2 linked regions of the Acuticoccus sp. I52.16.1 genome follow. The protein of the gene in region 1 interacts with the protein of each later gene in a pairwise test. Links are inferred from orthologs where the notes say so. Each region holds a gene or a part of one and is shown on either strand. Other genes may lie near its edges.

The links. Proteins that work in one complex are often made in the same cells at the same time.
Region 2: the proteins of rplK (region 1) and MRB58_RS02460 interact in binary tests that used the Escherichia coli proteins (3 or more experiments, as listed by UniProt). The link is inferred for Acuticoccus sp. I52.16.1 from one-to-one orthologs.

Annotation. Positions count from the first base shown.
Region 1 is NZ_CP094828.1:809,713-814,901, forward strand. Bases 1,138-3,978 are described here. They hold rplK (50S ribosomal protein L11), read right to left. Parts: upstream 2,854-3,978; coding sequence 2,422-2,853; downstream 1,138-2,421. Other genes in these bases: MRB58_RS03620 (hypothetical protein), read right to left, coding at 1,189-1,476; rplA (50S ribosomal protein L1), read right to left, coding at 1,728-2,429; nusG (transcription termination/antitermination protein NusG), read right to left, coding at 2,980-3,516; secE (preprotein translocase subunit SecE), read right to left, coding at 3,560-3,730. Also shown: rplL (50S ribosomal protein L7/L12), read right to left, coding at 1-291; rplJ (50S ribosomal protein L10), read right to left, coding at 343-981; MRB58_RS03650 (metallophosphoesterase), read right to left, coding at 4,202-5,011. UniProt on the Escherichia coli protein: Forms part of the ribosomal stalk which helps the ribosome interact with GTP-bound translation factors.
Region 2 is NZ_CP094828.1:537,221-542,217, reverse strand. Bases 722-3,630 are described here. They hold MRB58_RS02460 (50S ribosomal protein L11 methyltransferase), read right to left. Parts: upstream 2,655-3,630; coding sequence 1,788-2,654; downstream 722-1,787. Other genes in these bases: MRB58_RS02450 (ATP F0F1 synthase subunit B), read right to left, coding at 3,504-3,630; MRB58_RS02455 (glutathione S-transferase family protein), read right to left, coding at 2,725-3,336; MRB58_RS02465 (hypothetical protein), read left to right, coding at 1,516-1,737; MRB58_RS02470 (aminopeptidase P family protein), read right to left, coding at 722-1,309. In the rest of the region: more of MRB58_RS02470, read right to left, coding at 1-721; more of MRB58_RS02450, read right to left, coding at 3,631-3,989; MRB58_RS02445 (F0F1 ATP synthase subunit B), read right to left, coding at 3,982-4,623; MRB58_RS02440 (F0F1 ATP synthase subunit C), read right to left, coding at 4,630-4,857; MRB58_RS02435 (F0F1 ATP synthase subunit A), read right to left, coding at 4,908-4,997. UniProt on the Escherichia coli protein: Methylates ribosomal protein L11.

The sequences.
Region 1 (5,189 bases):
GACGAGGTCCTTGGCTTCCTTCAGGCCGAGACCCGTGATGCCGCGGACTTCCTTGATGACGTTGATCTTCTTGTCGCCGGCCGCGGTCAGGACAACGTCGAACTCCGTCTTCTCTTCGGCCGGGGCCGCAGCCTCGGCACCGCCGCCCATGCCCATCATCGGCATGGCCATCGCCGGCGCGGCGGCCGCGGCGGAAACGCCCCAGCCATCCTCGAGGCGCTTCACGAGGTCGGACACTTCGAGAACGGTCAGCTGCGAGAGCTGGTCGTACAGGCTTTCGATATCTGCCATTTGCTTTGATCTTTCCAGGTTGTCGGTTCAGTGGGCGAGGTCCAGGGGGACTTACGCCGCCGATTCCAGTTTCGCCTTGTAGGCTGCGAAAACACCGATGAGGTTCTGGGCCGGAGCATTGAGCTGCTTGGCCAACTTTTCGCCGGGCTGATTGAGAACCCGCGCGAGGTTGGACCCCGGCATGAGGAGAACGCCCATAAGCTTCGAGCGGAGCTCTTCGATCGGGGGCATCTTGGCCAGCGCCTCGACACCCTTGTCGTCCATCGCCGAGGATCCGAGGATCCCGCCGATGATCTTGAGCTTCTCGTTCTTCTTGGCGTATTCCGTCAGAACTTTCGGAGCTGCGACCGGATCGATCCCGTAGGCGATGCCCACAGGACCCTTGAACATCTCGGACGCGACACTCCGGTCGCCGTTTTCGAGCGCAATCTTGGCGAGACGGTTCTTGATGACTTTGAACTTCGCGCCAGCATCTTTCATCTGACGGCGAAGGTCGGTCATCTCGGCAACGGTCAGCCCGATATACTGGGTGACGACCACGGAGCCCGAATCGGCGAAGACTTCCTCGAGGAAGCCCACCATTTCGCGTTTTTCGGCTCTGTCCACCGTTGTCTCCAAGACATGGGCGACGCGGATCGCGCCACCCGGCTCAAAATGCTCGGACAGGCTCACGCCAGCCGAGCGGTTCACACCCGTCCCGAGAGCGAACGGATCACCGTTCCGACCCCCGTCTATGCAGGTCCATTAAGGGGCTTACGCTACACACCCCTCCTGCAGTCTCGGACAGGCTGCCCCGGCTTCGGCGCCCCTCGTGGAGGCTCCGGTTCCGAGGCGACCCTCTCCCGGCCGAAGCCGGGGGAAGCTTGTGCGCCCTGCGATGCCGGGCGAATTCCTTGTTCAGCGGCGCCCCTCGTCGGAGCTGTCCCGCACGATCCAGTCGAGCAGGCCGGTCACGGCGCTCAGACCCAGGACCACGGCGAAGGCCACCGCGAAGACGACGCCGGCGACGATCACCACCCCGACCAGCGAGCCCCAATGGAGCCCGCCGTCCTGCCCCTCGGGCGACCACATCGCCGAAAGGCCGTACATCAGCGCCAGAGCCGGCGCATAGGCCAGAACCTGGAGCCCGGCGAACACCAGGCCGAACCGGACGTCCCGGCGGCGGATCCGCGCCTCGCCCGGCACGCTCCTAGACCGCCCGTCGCTGCGGGAACTCGGCCGATCCGGGCCTTCTCGCCCGGCGCGTCGCCCCTGTCGTCATCCGGCACCCCCCATTTATGCGGGTCGTGCCGGCGGGCAGGTGTGCCGCGGCGGACCGCGACGCCTCAGCCGACGAGACCCCGCACCACGGTGATCACGAACACCGTCGAGGCCGCGACGAGCGCGGCCAGGACCATGCGACGCCAGCGTGGCTGCGGCTCACCCGGCACGTCGCCCTAGGCCTCCGCGGCCATCGTCGAGATGTCGACCTTCAGGCCTGGCCCCATGGTCGACGTCATCGACGCCTTCTTCATGTAGGTGCCCTTGGACCCGGACGGCCGGGCCTTGTTCACCGCGTCGTAGAAGGCGCGGATGTTCTCGACCAGCTTGTCCTCGTCGAACGAGAGCTTGCCGACGCCGCCATGGACGATGCCCGCCTTCTCGACGCGGAACTGCATGGCGCCGCCCTTGGCGTCCTGCACGGCCTTGGCCACGTCCGGCGTCACGGTGCCCACCTTCGGGTTCGGCATCAGGCCGCGGGGCCCGAGCACCTTACCGAGGCGGCCGACCAGCGGCATCATGTCGGGCGTCGCGATGCAGCGCTCGAAGTCGATCTTGCCGGCCTGAACCTCGGCGACCAGCTCCTCGGCACCGACGATGTCGGCCCCGGCGGCCTTCGCCTCCTCGGCCTTGTCGCCACGGGCGAACACGGCGACCTTGACGGTCTTGCCGGTGCCGTGCGGCAGCAGGCACACGCCGCGGACCATCTGGTCGGCGTGGCGCGGGTCGACGCCCAGGTTGAAGGAGACCTCGACGGTCTCGTCGAACTTCACCTTGGAGCGCTCCTTGAGGAGCTTCACGGCGTCGGTGAGCGAGTGGGACCCGTGACGGTCGAGACCCTCGTAGGCGCCCTGCATGCGCTTTGCGAGCTTAGCCATCGACGACCTCCAGACCCATCGAGCGGGCAGAGCCCATGACCATCTTCGCCGCCTGGTCGATCGAGTCGGCGTTGAGGTCCTTCATCTTCGCTTCGGCGATTTCGCGGCACTGCGCCATCGTGACCGTGCCGGCCTTTTCCTTGCCCGGCGCCTTGGAGCCGGACGACAGGCCCGTCGCCTTCTTCAGGAAGAAGGACACCGGCGGCGTCTTGATTTCGAACGTGAAAGACTTGTCGGTGTAATAGGTGATGACGGTCGGACAGGGCGCACCCTTTTCCATGTCCTGCGTCTTCGCGTTGAAGTCCTTCGTGAACATCACGATGTTCAAGCCGCGCTGACCGAGCGCCGGGCCGATCGGCGGCGACGGGGTCGCGGCGCCCGCGGGCACCTGCAGCTTGATGTAACCGGCAATCTTCTTTGCCATCTCATCTCCTCACGGGCCGAAGCCCTACCAAAAATCGGGCCTCATGCCCGTCTGCGGTCCGGGTCCGGGGATTGGTCGCCCCCTCGCCTCCCGCAACTCGTCGCCGCCCGCAGGAGGCCGGCGCAACTAGTGCGCCACCTTCTCCACCTGGCCGTACTCCAGCTCGACGTTGGTCGGGCGGCCGAAGATGGACACCGCCACCTTCACCCGCGCCCGCTCGTCGTCGACCTCTTCGACCAGGCCGTTGAACGAGGCGAACGGACCGTCCGCCACGCGAACCTGCTCGCCCACCTCGAAGGTCACCTTCGGACGCGGGCGCTCCACCTCCTCGGTCACCTGGTGCAGGATCCGCTCGGCCTCTCGGTCGGGGATCGGCTGCGGGCGCTGCGTGGCGCCCAGGAACCCCGTGACCTTCGGGGTGTTCTTGATGAGGTGGAAGACCTGGTCCGTCAGCGCGCACTTGACGAGGACGTAACCGGGGAACGTGACCCGCTCCGTCTCGACCCGCCGGCCGCGCTTGACCTCGGAGACCTTCTCCTTGGGAACCAGGACCTCTTCGAAAAACTCCGTCAGCCCACGCAGCTCTGCCTCCGCGAGGATCGCCTCGCGGACTTTATTCTCAAAGTTCGTGTATGCGTGGACGATGTACCAACGCTTGTTCATGTCTTTTCCTCGGAGATCCGTCGGGGCTGCCGCTGAAGGCGCCTCAACCGAGGATCTGGCCGACTCCCCAGCCGAGGATCCGGTCCACTAGAAAGAAGAACACCGATGCGAAGGCGCACATGATGAACACCATCACGGTGGTGATAATCGTCTCACGCCGGCTCGGCCACACGACCTTGGCGGTCTCGGCCCTCACCTGCTGGATGAACGTCATCGGATTCGTCGCCACTCAGACCCCTTTTGCCAACCGGGCACGCCCGGCGGCGCTCGTTCTGTTATCGACGCAGTGAAGCCCCGCAGCACCGCCGCAGGGCTTGCCCGACACCGATCGTCGAAACATCAAGGCGCACGACCCCCTTCGGCGCCTCGCGGAGGCCGTACCTAACAATCGTTCGATTGAGATGCAACCCCTTCGGCAGCATCTGCGTTGAGGTGCCCACCTGAAAGTGTGACCGCATGCGCCGGCCACACAACCCGCCTGCACGACCCGATCGCACGACCCGATCGCACGACATGGCAGGGGCGGAGGGACTCGAACCCCCGGCCTACGGTTTTGGAGACCGCCGCTCTACCAACTGAGCTACACCCCTATCTGCGCCATGCAATAATCGCGATCGGCGGTCGCTGCAAGCGCTCAGTCGCATCCCGTGCAATGGCCGGCCCTTCGGGGCCCTCGCGGCACCGCTCACTCCGGCGGCGGCCAGCGCCGCGACACCGCGTGCACCTCGCTTGCCGGCACCGACACCAGCTCGTCCTCCGGCCAGCGCAGCGCCGTCAACGCCCCGCCGAAGACGCACCCGGTGTCGATGCACACGGTGCGGTTCAGCCGGCGCGGCGCCAGCATCGGCGTGTGCCCGTAGACCACCAGCGGCGCGCCGCGGTAGTCGCGCGCCCAATCGATGCGCACGGGCAGGCCCTGGGCGTCCACCTCGCCGGTCGTCTCCCCATACATGGCGAACCGCCGCGCCCGGCCCGACACCTCGCCGTGCATCTCGCCCTTCAGCCCCGCATGGGCCACCAGCAGCGCCCCGCCGTCCAGCCACAGATGCGCCGCCATGCCGGCGATATGCGCCGCCACCGCGGCACGAAAGTCCGGATCCGTGCGCTCCAGCTCGTCCACAGTCTTTTGCAGGCCGTGCTCCAGCTTCACCGGATTGCCGCGCAGGTAACGCTCCAGCTTGTCGTCGTGGTTGCCGCGCACGCCGAGCGCGGTGCCCTCCGCCGTCATTCCCATCGCCGTGCGCAGGACATCGACGTTGCGCGGCCCCCGATCGGTCAGATCGCCCACGAAGACGACACGCCGCCCATCGGGATGGCGAGCGCCGGCAAGCCCCGCGCCCGCGGGTAGCGGATCCACCCGGTAGCCCAGCACCTCGAGGAGCCGGCGCAGTTCGACCACGCAGCCATGCACGTCGCCGATGATGTCGAACGGGCCGCAGTCGCCGCGTCGGTCGACCGGCGGGCCGTTGCCCTTGTCTTCGGCATTGCGGCTCATCGCGTTGGGATCATTCGGTCATCACCGTCGGCTTCATCCTCTCCGCCATCTCATGGGACGCCCGGACACCGGGCGAGCGCCCGCGGGCGCACCGGCGGAACCCCGCCCCGCCTCGCCTCGCCTCTCCTGGGCCGGCCCGGCCGCTTCCTGGCCTCCGAGCCGCGTCATTTTGGCATGC
Region 2 (4,997 bases), 270 kb from region 1 along the record:
CGGCGATGTGCCCCTTCAGAACGCGCGTATACTGGATCCGGAAGTCGTCGGGACCCGGATCGCCGCCGGCGACGAAGGTGCGGGTGATGTCGGTGGTGCCGTCCTCGAACTGTCCGCCGCAGTCGATCAGGACGGGCTCGCCGGCAGCGATGACGCGGTCGGTCGTCTCGTCCACGCGGTAGTGGACGATGGCGCCGTGCGGGCCGGAGCCGGAGATGGTGTCGAACGAGATGTCGGTCGCGCCGGCCTCGCGGCGGAAGTCTTCCAGTTGCCGGACGAGGTCGATCTCGGTGGCGCCGACGGCGTGGGCCTCGCACCAGGCGAGGAAGCGCACCATGGCGACGCCGTCGCGCAGGTGGGCGGCGCGCATCCCGGCGATCTCGGCGGGGTTCTTGATTGCCTTGAGGCGCTGGACGGGGTCGTTGCCCGGCGCCGGCGTTCCGGCACTCTCTATCGTGGAGAGCACGGCGTCGGACGTGCGGGCGGGGTCGGCCGCGACGGTCTTGCCGGCACTGAGGGTGGCGAGGCGGGCAAGGAGATCGTCGGCGCCGGCAATGGTGGCGTGTCCGGCTAGGTCTGCGACGATTTCATCGGGCACCTTCTCGGGATCGACGAAGACGGTGACCTCGCCCTCCTTGGGGACGAAGGCGCGGGCGAGGACCAGCGGCGTGTGGGCGACGTCGGCGCCGCGCCAGTTGAGCAGCCAGGAGACCGAGTCGCTGTCGGCGATGAAGAGGGCGTCCGCGTCCATGGCGGCCCGCACGTCGGCGATCTTCTGCGTCATGGTGCGGCCGGCGAGGTGGGCGGGGTGGGCGCGCACCTGGCCGCGAGGCGGGGCGGGGCGCGCCGGCCACACGGCGTCGACGGGATTGTGGTCGAGCTTCACCAGGGTCAGCCCTTCGGCCTGCTTGGCGATTCGCTCCAGATCGTTGCGGCTGTGGAGGTGCGGGTCCACGCCGAGCGTGATGCCGGCGAGGTGCTCGCGCGCCCAGGCCTTCGCGGCGGCGGGGTCGCTGGCGATGTGGAAGGATGGCGGAACCTGGGCCGAGGCTTGCAGCGTGTAGCGGCCATCCGTCACGAACATGGCAGCATCCCGCAAAACGTAAGCCCTGCCGGCGGAGCCAGTAAAACCGCTGATGAACTGCAACCGCTCTTCGGAGGCCGGCAGATACTCGCTCTGATAGGCGTCCTCGTGCGGGACGACCACCCCGTCGACTCCCAGAGAGTCAAAGCTATCCCTTAGAGTTGCAAGGCGTTTTTCGATATCTTCGGGGGGCGTGGCGGCGGCGTCGAAGGTTTGGAAAGGCATGGCGGATGGGGGCCTGAGGATAAGCTGAGGAGTGTGAATTCAGGGATGGGCGCAGGGTGTCATGCGTGTTGCGTTGCACCAGGCGGAGCCTGCCATGCAGGTCTGTGCATTGAGATCAGGGGCGATTCTCGTACCTTCCTCGGTGTCGATCGCTGCATGAGAAGTTCTCGCAAGTTGTTGCAGCGCACAAACCAGGGATACATGACATGGCCATCACCGCCACCCAAGACTTTGCCGCGGACCGTTCGGCGTCTTCGAAGGGTTTCTTTGCTCGTCTCGGCGAGAAGGTCATGCAGTCGCGCAAGCGTCAGGCGGACCGCGCGGTGGCTGCATACCTTCTGAGCCTCGACAATGCCACGCTCGCCAAGCTGGGTTACGAGCGCGAAGAGATCATCAAGCGCGACCCGCGCGGCTACCCCTTCGTCTAATCGCGTCGCTGAGGGCGCGGCGCCCCGCCGGCCGGCGCGACGACCCGTGGTCATCGCAGCGGCCGACGTAGGGTGAGCGTCGCCCAGTCCTCGATGATGATCTGATCGGTCACCACCAGCCCACGGGCCCGGTAGGCGGCCTTGACCGGACGGACATGCGCCGTCCGCAGACCGGAGAGAATGAGCGTACGGCCTGTGGCCAGGGCCAGCTCGTTCGCCATCGCGATCAACGGTCGCGCCAGAATGTTCGCGATCACCGTCTCGGCGCTCGCGAACGGCCCCGCTCGCACCACAACCGGGACAGGTCTTTGCGTACGGTTGGCGGCGACGTTGCGGCGTGCCACCTCCACGGAGACCGGATCGATATCGCCAGCCGCGACCGACCGCGCACCCAAGCGGTCGGCCGCGATGGCGAGCACGCCGGTCCCCGTCCCCACATCCGCCACGGTCGTCAGCGGCTGCCGCTTGGCGAGCCGCTCGAGCGCGATGAGGCAGCCGCGCGTCGACGCATGGTGCGCGGTGCCGAAGGCGCGACCGGCGTCGATCTCGATACGCCAGCGCGTCGGTAGCATCCGCGCGCGATCATGCGAGCCGAACACCACGAAGCGCCCGGCATGGATCGGGTGCAATGCCTTCTGACTCTCGGCCACCCAGTCGCGCTCGGCGACCGGGTCTTCCTCGAACTCGGGAAGATCCGGCAGCAGCTCGCGCGCCTCGGCGAGCCAGCGCGCGCGACCCTCCGCGTCACGCTCCACGAACATCACGTCGATCAGCCACGGCCCGTCCTGCTCCGGGCGGTAGGCCGACAGGATCGGCTCGCCCTCGTCCACCAGGACGTCGAGCGTCGCGATCATGCGCTCGGTGATGGTTTCGTATTGATCGCCGACCCCGAGGGTCGCGAAAGCGCGCGTGACCATGGACTCTCCCTTTGCCCCTCCTTCTCGCGCCGTTCGCGGCCGACCACAAGGCGGCGTGGGCGTCCCGCGCTCAGTCCAGCGGCGTGGCGACGAAGGCCGGCGTCGCCTCGGCCCGCGCACTGAAAGCGGCGAGGCGCGGGTAGTCCGCCGGCGCGATCAGCCCGGCCAGAATGAACTGCGTGAACCGCCAGACGACGGCGACGGTGATGTCCGGATCGAGCATCCGCTCGCCGCCGAGCCAGGCGGCGGGGTCGACGAGCGGCTCCAGGGCGTCGTAGGCGGCGCGTAGCTGGCCGTCGACACGCCGGATCCAGGGATCGTGCCGCTTATCCTCCGGACGCTGCTGGTGCTCGTAGACGAGCTGGACGGTCTTCTCGCCGGCGGCGAGGGCGAGGGCGGTGACCCGCAGTGCGGTGACGCGTGCGGCCGGATCGCCGGGCTGCAGAGACCGCCCCGGCGGCGCCAGTTCCTCGAGGTGCTGCAGAATGAGTGTCGATTCCATCAGCATCGCGCCGTCGGCGGTGATTAGCGTCGGCGCCTTGACCACCGGGTTGATCGCGCCGAACGCCTCGAAATCGCGGAAGACCGAGAGCGGGACGTGCTCGAACGGCAGTTCGAGGAGCGTCAGCGCGATCGCGACGCGGCGCACGTAGGGCGAGTCCAACATTCCGTAGAGCTTCATCCGGGACCTCCTGGCGCTCGTGACGGGCGATGGGGATACAGATCCACGCCCGCGAAAGAGGCGCGCGGTGCATGGGGGAGGGGAAGGCGCAGCCCCGGCCGGCGCGCGGCACAAAAAAAAGCGGCCGCCGGGGCGACCGCTTCCATGGGCTGGGCGGCGAGGTGCCGTCAGTTCAGCCGGGTGCGAACCGTGTCGATCGATTCGTTGACGAGGCGGTCCGCCGTCGACCCCGAAACACGGGCCTTCAGGATATCCGTCGCGGCGGCGATCGCCAGCTCGGCGGCGCGGCCGCGGATCTCGGCGGTCGCCTGCTGCTCGGCCTGCGCGATCTTGTTCTCGGCCGCCTTGGTCCGCCGCTCGACGAGGTCGCGCAGCTTCTCGTTGGCTTCCTCCGTCAGGCGACGCGCCTCCTTGCGCGCCTCCTCGACGATGGTGGCCGCCTCGGCCTCCGCGTCGCGACGCCGCCGCTGATATTCCGCCAGGAGCGCCTGAGCCTCCTCGCGGTTCTTGCGGGCCTCGTCCAGTTCGTTGCGGATGCGTTGGGTGCGGGCGTCGAGCGCCTGCGCGATCATCCGCGGCCCCCCCACGGCGATGACCACGCCGATGAAGAGGAGCAGCGAGACGAACGCCCAAAAGGTATCGGTATTAAGCACGGGGACCCTCCGCTTGGGCCACGGCCTTGTCGGCGTCGTCGCCGGAGATGGAAACACCCGAGAGCTTCTGGACGATGGCCTGGGCGGCGTCCGAGGCGATGGTGCTCACCTCGGCGAGGGCGGCGTCGCGGCGAGCCGCGATTTCGGCCTCGGCCTCGGCGATGCGCTTGTTCAGCGCCTCTTCGGTCTCCGCCTGCTGGCGTGCCTGCTCGGCCTTGATCTCTTCGCGCCGCTCGTGGGCGATGGCGTAGGCCCGCTGGCGGGCCTCCGTCAGCTCGCGCTCATACGCCGCGATGACCTCGTCCGTCTCGCGCGAGAGCCGGGAGGCTTCGCCCAAGTCGCTCGCGATCCGGTCCCGCCGGTCCTCCAGGATCCCGCCGACCTTGGGCATGATGACCCGGTTGACGAAGAAGTAGAGGATGCCGAACGAGATCGCGAGCCAGAAGAGGTGCGACGGGAAGGCGTCGAAGTCGAACGGCGGGAACACGCTGTCGCCACCGCCGTGGAGCGGTTCGACGACCGCGCCATCGGGGTGCGTGATGTGCGTCCCCGTCGTCCCGGTATCGACGAGATCACCGGCGTTGACGCCCGCCTCCGGGCCGACTTTGACCTCGGCCAGTTCGAACTTCGACATTGACGCTTAAACCGCGAAAAGCAGCAGCAGCGCGATCAGCAGCGAGAAGATGCCGAGCGCTTCCGTCACCGCGAAGCCGAAGATCAGGCGGCCGAACTGGCCGTCGGCGGCGGACGGGTTGCGCAGGGCGCCGGCAAGGTAGTTGGCGAACATGTTGCCGAGGCCCATCGCGGTTCCGGCGAGACCGAAACAGGCGATGCCGGCACCAAGATAACGGGCAGCTTCCGCGTCCATGGGGGGCTCCTTGTCGTGCGCTAAAATTCAGTTTGCAGCGCGGGTTAGGGTCAGTGGTTGGGATGAACGGCGTCGTTGAGGTAGATGCAGGTCAACACCGCGAAGACGTAGGCCTGCAAACCCGCCACCAGGAATTCGAG